2 regions of the Georgenia sp. M64 genome follow, and region 2 is predicted to be linked to the other one. Evidence: riboswitches for the same ligand, from Rfam matches in the RefSeq annotation. Region 2 holds a riboswitch; the other holds the start of a gene.

Region 1 (4,846 bases), 1.5 Mb from region 2:
CGGCACCTCGCGCTGGGCACCGTGGCCGAGCGCCGCGACCTGGCCCGCTCGCTGCGCCGGGCCCTCGAGGACGGCGGCGTCACGTTCGTCAAGCTCGGTCAGCAGCTCTCCACCCGCAACGACCTGCTCCCCCGCGAGCTCATCGACGAGCTCGTCCAGCTCCAGGACAACGCCGCACCGGTCGACTGGGAGGTGGTGCGCGGGACGATCGCCACGGAGACCGGCCGCGACCCGGGCGAGGTCTTCCGTGAGCTCGACCCCACACCTCTCGCCGCGGCCTCGGTCGCCCAGGTCCACGCCGCCGTCCTCCACGACGGGCGCAAGGTGGTGGTCAAGGTCCAGCGCCCCGGCATCGAGCACGACGTGGACCGGGACCTCGACATCGTCGCCCGCCTCGCCACCACCCTGGAGGGCCGCACCGACTGGGGCCACGACATCGGGCTCGTCGACCTCGCCGACGGGTTCTCGGCGGCGCTGCGCGAGGAGCTGGACTTCACCATCGAGCGCGACAACATGCTCGGCGTCGCCGCCGCGCTCGACGGCAGGGACGGGATCGTCGTCCCCACCCCCGTGCGGGGGCTGAGCGGGCCGCGGGTGCTGGTGATGGACCGCCTCCCCGGTCTGCCCGTCGGCGCGGCGCACGAGGTGCTCGCCGCGCTGGGCCCGCAGCGGCGGACAGCCCTGGCCAAGACCCTGCTGGAGACGGTCATGGACCAGCTCCTCGAGAGCGGGATCTTTCACGTCGACCTCCACCCGGGCAACGTCCTCGTGGCCGACGACGGCACGCTGTCCATGCTCGACCTCGGCTCTGTGGGCCGGCTCGGGGCCAAGACCCGCCAGGCGATGGGCCACTTCCTCGCCGCCGTGGGCACCGGTGACTCGATGGCGGCCACCGACGCCCTCCTCGAGCTCGTCGAGCGGCCCGAGGACATCGACGAGCGCAACCTCGAGCAGGCCCTGGGGGTGCTCATCCTGCGCTACAGCGCGGGCGGCTCCGCCGAGGGGGCCGCCGCGTTCACCTCCCTCTTCGCGCTCATCAACTCCTTCCACCTCGGGGTGCCGCCCGAGGTCGCCGCCGTCTTCCGCGCGATGGCCACCCTCGAGGGCACCCTGCGGGCGATCGACCCCTCCTACGACCTCGTCACCGAGGCGAAGGGGATGGGTCGTGAGCGGATGGCGGGGATCACCGGCGCCGCGCGGCTCAAGGAGACCCTCGAGCAGGAGGTCAGCGGCCTGCTGCCGGTGCTGCGCCGCTTCCCCCGGCGGGTGGACCGCATCGCCGACGCCGTCGAGCACGGCCGTCTCACGGCCAACGTGCGGCTCTTCGCCGACCCGCGGGACCGGCAGATCGTCACCCACCTCGTCCACCGCACCCTGCTGACCGTGCTCGGCGCGACCGCGGGGATGATGTCCGTGGTGCTCTTCAGCGTCACCGGCGGGCCGATGGTCACCAGCACGGTGAACCTCTACACGGTGCTGGCGACCGCCCTGTTCGTCGTCGCCGTAATCCTCGTCCTGCGCGTCCTCATCATCATCTTCCGGCGCGAGGAGCCCTGAGCCGGCCCGCGGTGTCGTGACACCGCGGACCGACCCGGCCCATCGCGACGGCGCACGTCCAGGACGGCGGCAGCGGACGGCGTTGGTCCGGACCGGCCGGTCGGGACCGGGCCTGTCAAGAGTGCGAGCGTCAGGACGGGACAGCCACCCGGGCGGCGGCGGGACGCCGGGCTGCCGCGACGCGGGCAGCCGGCGCGGAGGGGACGCGGACCGGTCGCACCGCCGTCGTCGCGGGGGCCAGGAGGCCGCGGCCCCGCAGCTCGGGCAGCAGCCCGTGGACGAGGGCCGCGACGTCGGCCGGGACCGAGCCCGGGACGACGACGACGCCGTCCGCGGACCCGCCCGTCACCCACGCCTCGATCGTGTCGGCGACGTCGCTGACCGTGCCCACCCCGGCCAGCGCCCCGGTCCACGGGGCGCCGCCGGCGATGTCGGCCACCAGGGCCGCCCGCTCGACCGCGGCGCTGCGCTGGGTGGAGACCACGGCGTGGAGGTCGACCAGGACCGGGATGTCCCCGCGCCCGGCGGCCCGGGCGGCGGCGCGCACCGCGAAGCGGAGCTCCCGTGCCCACGCGGCGTCCTGCTCGCGGATGCGCACGACGTCCGCGAAGGACCCGGCCGTCTCGACGTCGCGCTCGTCGCGCACCTCGACGACGACGCGCGTGCCGGTGCCGCGGGCGGGCCGCTCCTCACCGGCGAGGCGGGCCGCGGGGGCGCCGGCCCGGGTCTGGACGCCGGCCCAGGCGGTGCCGACCAGGCCCACCTGGGCGAGCTCGGCGGCGACGGGGCGCAGGTCGGCCCCGGCCGGGACGGCGGCGACGAGCCCGCCCGGTCCGGCGTGCGGGCCGATGCGGCGGGCCGCGACCACGGGGTCGAGCCACGACTCGGGACGCAGGACCCGGTCCGTGCGCAGGCGGAAGCCCTCGCCGAGTGCGACGAAGTCGACGCCGGCCTCGTGGGCGGCGCGGGTGTAGGAGGCGAGCCGGGCCAGGTCGGCCTTGGCGACGGGCAGGTCCGCCCCGAGGTCGTCGTCGGCGGTGACGCCGAGCGCGGTGAGGTCGAGGGCGACCTGGGCGGGGCGGTTCTCGGAACGCGGGAGCAGCAGAGCGGTCATGGGAGCACACATCCAGGTGTCGGCGCGCCGGCGGCGGGCGCGGCGGAAGGAAGGCTGACCGGCCGGTCCCGCGCGTGGCGTGCCAATCGCCCGCGGCGGGGGGCTCGAGATCAGGGGTGACGCGTCGGCAGGTGCCGGGGCGTCGCGGGGTATGTCGTCAGATGGACATACCGGGACGACACATGCACATGCACATCGAGCGGCGCGGCGAGAAGACGTTCTGCCCGGGGCCCTGGTGCGTGTTCATTCGTCCTGAGTTTCCTTCGTGCTCGGCGGTTGTCCCGCGCACTCGCGGGACCAGGTCATCACCCGGGGCACCCCCCGCACGTGGGGGGTTGCCGGCCAGCGAGCCGGGGCTTGACGCTGACGCTCTTGACCTCGACATGACAGTAGGTGGGCGTTGCTTCAGGTGTCAACCATCGGTCCCGGTGCGTGGACCGCACCGGGACGTGGGCTGCCTCACACCCCCGGTTCCGCTGGCTCGCCGAGGGACAGCATGAGCCGGTTGGCCCACCCGAAGAAAGCCGCACCGTGGACGAGATCGGCGATCTCGAGGTCGTCGAGCCCGGCGGCCCGCAGCGCGCCGACCTCCTGCGCGCCGAACGTGGGCGGGGTGCTGCTCAGCGCGACCGCCGCGGCGACCACCGCGTCCCACCGCGGTCCGAGGTCGGCGAAGACGCCCTCGTCGAGCAGTCGCTGGACGTCCTCGGGACGCCGCGAGTGGTGCGCAGCGAAGCGGGCGTGGACCGAGGCGCAGAAGACGCAGCCGTTGAGGCGGCTGGCCGCGGTGGCCGCGAGCTCGCGCTCGGCCCTCGGCAGACCGCCGCGGGTGTTGTAGAAGATGTCGTTGTCGGTGCGGGTGCGCGCCGCGAGGACCTCGGGGTCGCGCACGAGCAGCCGGAAGTAGTCGTTGTCCGCACGGCGCCGGTCGACGAGCCCGTCGAGGTGCCGCTCGGTGAGCTCCTCGCGGGGCAGGGGCTCGAGCCACGGGACCCACCCGAGCTGGTCGCGGGTGAACGCCTCGGGACGACGGAGGTCCGGGTAGGTGAGGACCTGGGCGGGCGCCCGCTCAGCCGGCCCGGGCTCCGGACGGTCGCCGGCGAGACCGTCCGGCGCCTCGCCGGCGACGCCGTCGGGTGCCTCGGCGGTGCCACCATCCGGTACCTCGGCGGCCAGCGCACCGAGGCCGTGGACGACGCGGACCTGGAAGGCGAGGAACGACACCAGCTGGGCGAGCGTGACGATGCCGTCGGTGCTCCAGCCCGCCGCGGCCAGGCGCTCGAGCGCCGCCGGGCTCGCCTCGCGGGGCCGCAGGACGAGCAGGTGCGCGTGCTCGAGCGCCGCGGTGAGCCGGGCCCCGAGCGCCTCGCCGTCCTGGACCCGGTACACCGGGCCCGGCCTGCTCTCCCCGGCCAGCGCCGGCTCACGGTAGGCGCCGTACGGTCCCGTGGTCGCGCCGCTCGCCACCTCGCGTGCGACGACGCGGGCGAGGTGCGGGTCGGCCGCCCCGAGGTGGGCGGCGTAGCGGGCGGCGACGGGACCCGAGCCGTGCAGTGCCGAGACGAACGCGGCCACCACCGAGCGCTCGAGGAGCGAGACGTGGGTGGGGTCGACCGGCTCGAGGAGGGCCTCGTGGCTGCGCTGGGCGTTCGCGCGGGCGGCGGGCCGCGCGCCGCGGATCTCGTCGAGCCGGCTGCCCGGCCGGGTGCCGAGGAGGTGGTCGACGACGTCGGGGACCGCCGGGGGGACGTCGGGGTCGGTGGGGACGGTGGTGGGTGCGGAGGCGGTGGTGGGTGCGGTGCTCATGTCGGGTCCTCTTCTGGTCGGGGAGGTCATGCCACGGGGGCGGGGAGCCCGGCGCGCAGCCCGGTCCGCAGCGCAGGGGCCACCTCGGTGGCGATGAGCTCGATGGAGCGCAGGACGTCCTCGTGGGGCGGGTCGATGGAGTGGACCTGGAACGAGACGTCCGTGGCGCGGGCCAGGGCCGTGTCCTCGGCCAGCTCCGCGAGGACCTGCTCGGGCGTGCCGAGGTGGCTGTCGGTGCGCCGCAGGAGCGCGTCGACGTCGTCCTCGGGCAGGTGGTGGCCCTGGCGCCGCAGGCCTTGGGCGGCGCGTCGCAGGCCTGCCTCGGCGTGGGGCCGGAGGCGGGCCGGGTCCTCGGCGACCACGAGCGTG
Region 2 (4,846 bases):
CGGTGCCTCGACGGTGAGGTTGCGGATCACGATGTCGCTGTCCACGTGCAGCATGATGTTCGTCGCGCGGAACCCGGCGTCGTCACCGAGGCCGAGCAGGGTCGTGTTGCTGGGGATCTTGATCTCCTGCTGCCGCTTGAGGTTGTTGCTGCCCGTCTGGCGCAGTCGGCGCATCTGCCCGCAGTAGTCGTGCGTCTGGTCGCTCCAGCCGTCGGCGGTGAAGCAGGAGAGGTACTTCTCGATGTTGTACCCCGGGGCGTAGTCCTGCTCGCCGAGCAGGCGGCCGTCGGGCGCCTCGTTGCCGTGGATCGTGCCCTGGACATAGATGATCTTGGGCTCGTCCGGAGCGCCGGCGTTGTCGAGGGCGGCCACCAGCTCGGCGCGGTCGGAAACGACGTAGACGTTCTCCGCAGGGGCCCCGGCGCCACCGTCCGTCCCTCCGTTCGCGGTCGCCCACCCCACAGTGGCCCCCTCGTGCGGGTCGGCGGTGGGCGTGTGGCTGCCGACGCCGACCGCGGGCGGGGCGGTCGTCAGCGCCACGGCGGCGGCAAGTGCGCCGGCGGCAAGCCGGCTCTTCGTGTGCTGTCGGTGCATGAGGTGACTCCGTTGTCAGGCGGTTGGGTCGCACGTGGAGAGCCTCGCGGTGTAAGCGCTTTCATGCCCCCATAAGTGGCCATAATTCTGGAGCGGCATCCAGGTGTCAAGGATTCGTCGGAGCAGAACCGGGACCTATGGGTGCGGTACGGGCGGCTGTAGGTCCCGGCACCGCCGGGACCTCGGTCCTGACTCTGCCCGGTTTGTCGCTTCTACGTTTATCCCGACAAGAAGCCCGAGCCCCCCACACCGGCCCGGAGCACATGGAGCGGGACGCCGGATCGGTGGCCCGCACGAAGACGGGAAATCGAATCATGAGCAAGTCCGCTACCAAGATCGCTGGGATCGTCTCGATCATCGCGGGGATCCTGTTCATCGTCGCTGGTGGGGTCACCTGGGGCATTGTGAGCAGCCAGCTCGCCGCGGAGAACATCACCGTGCCGGAGGACTCCTCGATGCTGCCGGGTGACAAGGTCGATGGTCCGTTCTCGGCGTACGCGCAGGCGCAGATCATCAACGAGCACGCGCTGGCCGGGACCGAGGGTCGGACGTACGCGGAGCTGGGTGCGGCGATGCGTGAGGTCGAGGAGGGCTCGGAGGAGCACCAGGCGCTGCAGCAGCAGCGGACCTCGGTGATGAACGCCTCGTTCCTGCGGGCGTCGCTGTTCACCTCGGTGGTCTCCTACGGTGTCGCGGCCCTGGTGATGGGTCTGGGTGTGCTGTGGATCCTGGTCGGGTGGGCGCTGACCACGCTGCGGAGCGTCCCGGCCGCGCCGGTGGTGGCGCAGGACCGCACCCCGGTGACCGTCTGACAACCACCACCCGCTCCACCCGCACGACCGCACGACCGCACGACCGCCGGAGCCCCCGGCCCCCGCCACACGGCGAGGGGTCGGGGGCTCCGCCGCGTGCTGTGGTCCTTCGGTCACGAGGCTTCGCCTGCCGAGGCATCGTCGAGCTGGGCGGGCCGCCGTGCTCGTGGCTCCCGCCGGCCATGTCGGCCCGTGACTCAGTACCGGGCGGGGTGAGCCAGCAGCGCCGAACCTCGACCTCACCCCGGAACCCTCGACCTCGACGCGGAGGTGCTGACCGGACCGGGCGCCCTGGCGTGACAAGCGGTGCCCGGCCGTCAAGCGGCGCCCGGGTCGGCAGCTGCCGGGCCGAGTCGGGCGGAACAACGTCGACGACATCAGCCGAACACCCCGTCCTCGACCCCGGCCGGTCGGAGCGTCCTGTCCCACAGACGTTCCCCGCCGCGGACGTCGGCCGGTGCTCGTCTCGCCATGCGGGCACCTGACGCGCCGCCGCTCACGATGCGGGCGCCGGTCGGGCCCTCCCTCGCCGGTTTCGTACGTTCCCTCCACCCATCCAGAGCGGCCGAGAGACCTGGCTCGACGAAGCCGCAGCAACCTCCCCGCCTCGCGGGGGCGGGTGCTCACGCCGGGACCGATGGAGGAGAAGCACCATGCCCGTGACCACCGACCGGCATCTCGACGAACGCGCCGGGCGCCCGACCGACGACCGGCCCCGCATCAAGCACGTCCGGGCCCGCGGCGAGTGGGCGGGGAGCTACACCACCCGCCTGAGCGTGCGTGGGTTCGACTTCGTGGCCGCCGAGCCGCGCTCCTTCGGAGGCGACGACAGCGGTCCGACCCCGATGGAGTACGTGGCCGCGGCCCTCGCCTCGTGCCTGACCGTCGTCGTCGAGGCGGTGGCCAGGGAGCGTGGCCACACCGTGCACGCCCTCCACGTGGAGGCCGACGCCACCCAGGACGTCCGCGGCTTCGCCGGTACCGCGGACGTGCCGCCGTACTTCTCTCACGTCGCGCTCGCGGTGGCCCTACGCACCGACGCCACCGCGTCCGAGGCCGAGGTCCTGCGCCAGGAGGTGCTTCGGCGGTGCCCGGCGTACGGACTCGTCGCCGCGGCGGGCGTGCCGGTCGACGACAAGTGGGACGTCACCACGGAGGCGGCGCGATGACCACCGTCGGCCTCTGGACGGTCGGGCTCGCCCTGGCCTACACCGCCTTCCTCGTCCTCGCCGGTCGGGCCGTCCGCGCGCGGGCGGGCGGCGCGGCCAACTACTTCGTGGGCGGACGGAACTTCCGGCCGATCACCGTGGCGTTCTGCATCACGGGTCTGTTCTCCGGCTCCTCGTTCATCGCCATCCTCGAGCTGTCGTACCGCACCGGCGTCTCCGCCGTCTGGTACGGCGTGGCCGAGATCGTCCAGATCACGCTCATCGCCGCCCTGCTCGTGGTGCCGCTGCGCAAGCGGCTCGTGGTGACCATCACCGGTCTCATCGGCGACCGGTTCGGCCGCGCGGCCCGCGCCGTCGGCGGGGCGATCACCGCCTTCACCTTCCCGATGTGGTCGGTTGCGACCGCGATCGCCTTCGCCACCGCTCTGCACGCGGTGACGGGTCTGAGCATCCACGGCTCGGTCATCGCCACCGCCCTGCTGCTGCTCGCCTTCCTGTGGGGCGGCGGCATGCGATCCGTCGCACTGACCCAGACGGCCAACGTCGCGGTCTTCGTCGCCATGCTCGCCGTCGGTGCGGCCGCCGTCCTGGCCGGACCCGGTCCGGGCACCCTCGCCGGTCTGCCCACGACCCACCCACAGCTGGTGGATCCCGCGGCGGCGGGCGTCACCCTCATCGTGGCGTGGTTCGGCACTTTCGTGGTCAACGTGCTGCTCGCGCAGGCCGCCTTCCAGATGGCGCTGTCCTGCCGGACGCCGGAGGAGGGCCGCAAGGGCCTGGGCTGGGCGGCCGTGATGGCCTTGCCGTTCATCGTCCTGGGCGTCGCGATCGGGGTGGCGGCCGCCGTCGCGGTCCCCGGCGAGAGTCTCGGTCTGCTCGGCGTCACCCGGTTCGTCACCGAGACCCTGCCTGCGCCGCTCGCGGCCGTGTTCTTCCTCGGCCTCTGGGCCTGCGCCATCGGCTGGGGCGGCCCCTGCCAGTTCTCCGGGGCGACGTCGCTGGGCCGCGACGTCGGCGCCGCGCTCAACCCGCGGGCGAGCGAGGCCGACCTCGTGCGCTACACGCGCTGGTCCCTCGTCCTGCTCACCGCGCTCATGGTGGTCTTCGCACTGCTCCGCACCGAGCAGTCGGCCTGGTGGAACGTGCTGGCCTGGACCCTGCGCAACGGGGCCACCCTCGCGCCGGTCGCCGCGGTGCTCTTCTGGCCGGTCGCCACCCGCCGGGCGGCGCTGGCGGCGCTGGTTGCCGGGTTCACGGCCGGCCTGACCTGGTACCACCTCGGCGGCTGGGACCCGGCCGCCTTCCACCTGGGCATCCACCCGGTGTGGGTCGGGATGGGCCTCAACCTCGTCGTGCTCCTCGCCGTGACCCTCGCCCAGGGTGGCTGGGCGCTCCCGGCCGAGGCCGCGCGCCGACGTCGGGGTGCGGCCACGCTCATTGCCGCAGCCGCCCTCCTCGCGGTCACCACGCTGGCCTGGGTGAGTCTGCACCCGCTCGGCCTGACGGGTCTGGCACTGTTCACCACCGTGGTGCTCCTCGCGGCCGGCGTCTTCCAGCTCACCGTGCCCTCGGTCACGGCCCCCTCGCTGCCCGGCACGGCGCGCTCGCTCGACGCCCGGGAGGCCGCCGACGACGCGCTCGACCACGCGGGGCTCGCGCCCCGATGACCGCACCGGCGGCGGCGCGGACGGGGCGGCGCGTGAGCGCAGGCCGGGCGGTGCCCGGCCTGCTCGCCGCCGTCGGGGCGGTGCTCGTGGCGGTGGCGGTCCACCGGGTGGTGCCGCAGCTCCCGGCGCTGACGGTCGCCGTGGTGCTGGGGATCCTCGCGGCCAACCTCCCGCGGAGCGCCCGTCTCGTGGCCGGTCCGCTCGGCCCCGGCCTGACCTTCGCCGGCAAGCGCCTCATGCGCCTCGGCATCGTGCTGCTGGGCCTGCGCCTGAGCCTGGGAGAGGTGGCCGACCTGGGTTGGCGCACCCTCGTCGTCGTGGTCGGCATCGTCCTGATCACCTTCGCCGGAACCCTCCTGGCCGGGCGGTTGCTCGGCCTGCCGAGGCAGGAGAGCCTGCTCGTCGCCACCGGCTTCTCCATCTGCGGGGCCTCCGCCATCGCCGCGATGGGCGCCGTCACGGGGGCGACCCGACGCGCGATGGTCGTTCCCACCGCTCTCGTCACGCTGTGCGGCACCCTGGCCATCGCCGTGCTGCCGCTGCTCCAGGGTCCGCTCGGCCTCGGCCCGGAGGCGTTCGGCCGGTGGGTGGGCGCCAGCGTCCA

Evidence for each region. A riboswitch is a leader RNA that binds a small molecule or an ion and turns the genes downstream of it on or off. The one in region 2 is predicted to bind S-adenosylmethionine.
Region 1: it holds a riboswitch for S-adenosylmethionine, as region 2 does, so the genes downstream of both, AAEM63_RS12155 (hypothetical protein) here and AAEM63_RS00180 (OsmC family protein) in region 2, are expected to answer to the same signal.

Annotation. Positions count from the first base shown of each region.
Region 1 covers NZ_CP145809.1:2,697,780-2,702,625, forward strand. The annotation lists gene AAEM63_RS12150 (AarF/UbiB family protein) at 1-1,557, shown strand, start outside; gene AAEM63_RS12155 (hypothetical protein) at 1,688-2,671, opposite strand; SAM riboswitch class IV at 2,939-3,049, opposite strand; gene AAEM63_RS12160 (alkylhydroperoxidase domain protein) at 3,131-4,477, opposite strand; gene AAEM63_RS12165 (putative FMN-dependent luciferase-like monooxygenase) at 4,504-4,846, opposite strand, start outside.
Region 2 covers NZ_CP145809.1:34,239-39,084, forward strand. The annotation lists gene AAEM63_RS00170 (pectate lyase) at 1-594, opposite strand, end outside; gene AAEM63_RS00175 (aromatic ring-opening dioxygenase LigA) at 909-1,406, shown strand; SAM riboswitch class I at 1,956-2,050, shown strand; gene AAEM63_RS00180 (OsmC family protein) at 2,060-2,575, shown strand; gene AAEM63_RS00185 (sodium:solute symporter family protein) at 2,572-4,242, shown strand; gene AAEM63_RS00190 (putative sulfate exporter family transporter) at 4,239-4,846, shown strand, end outside.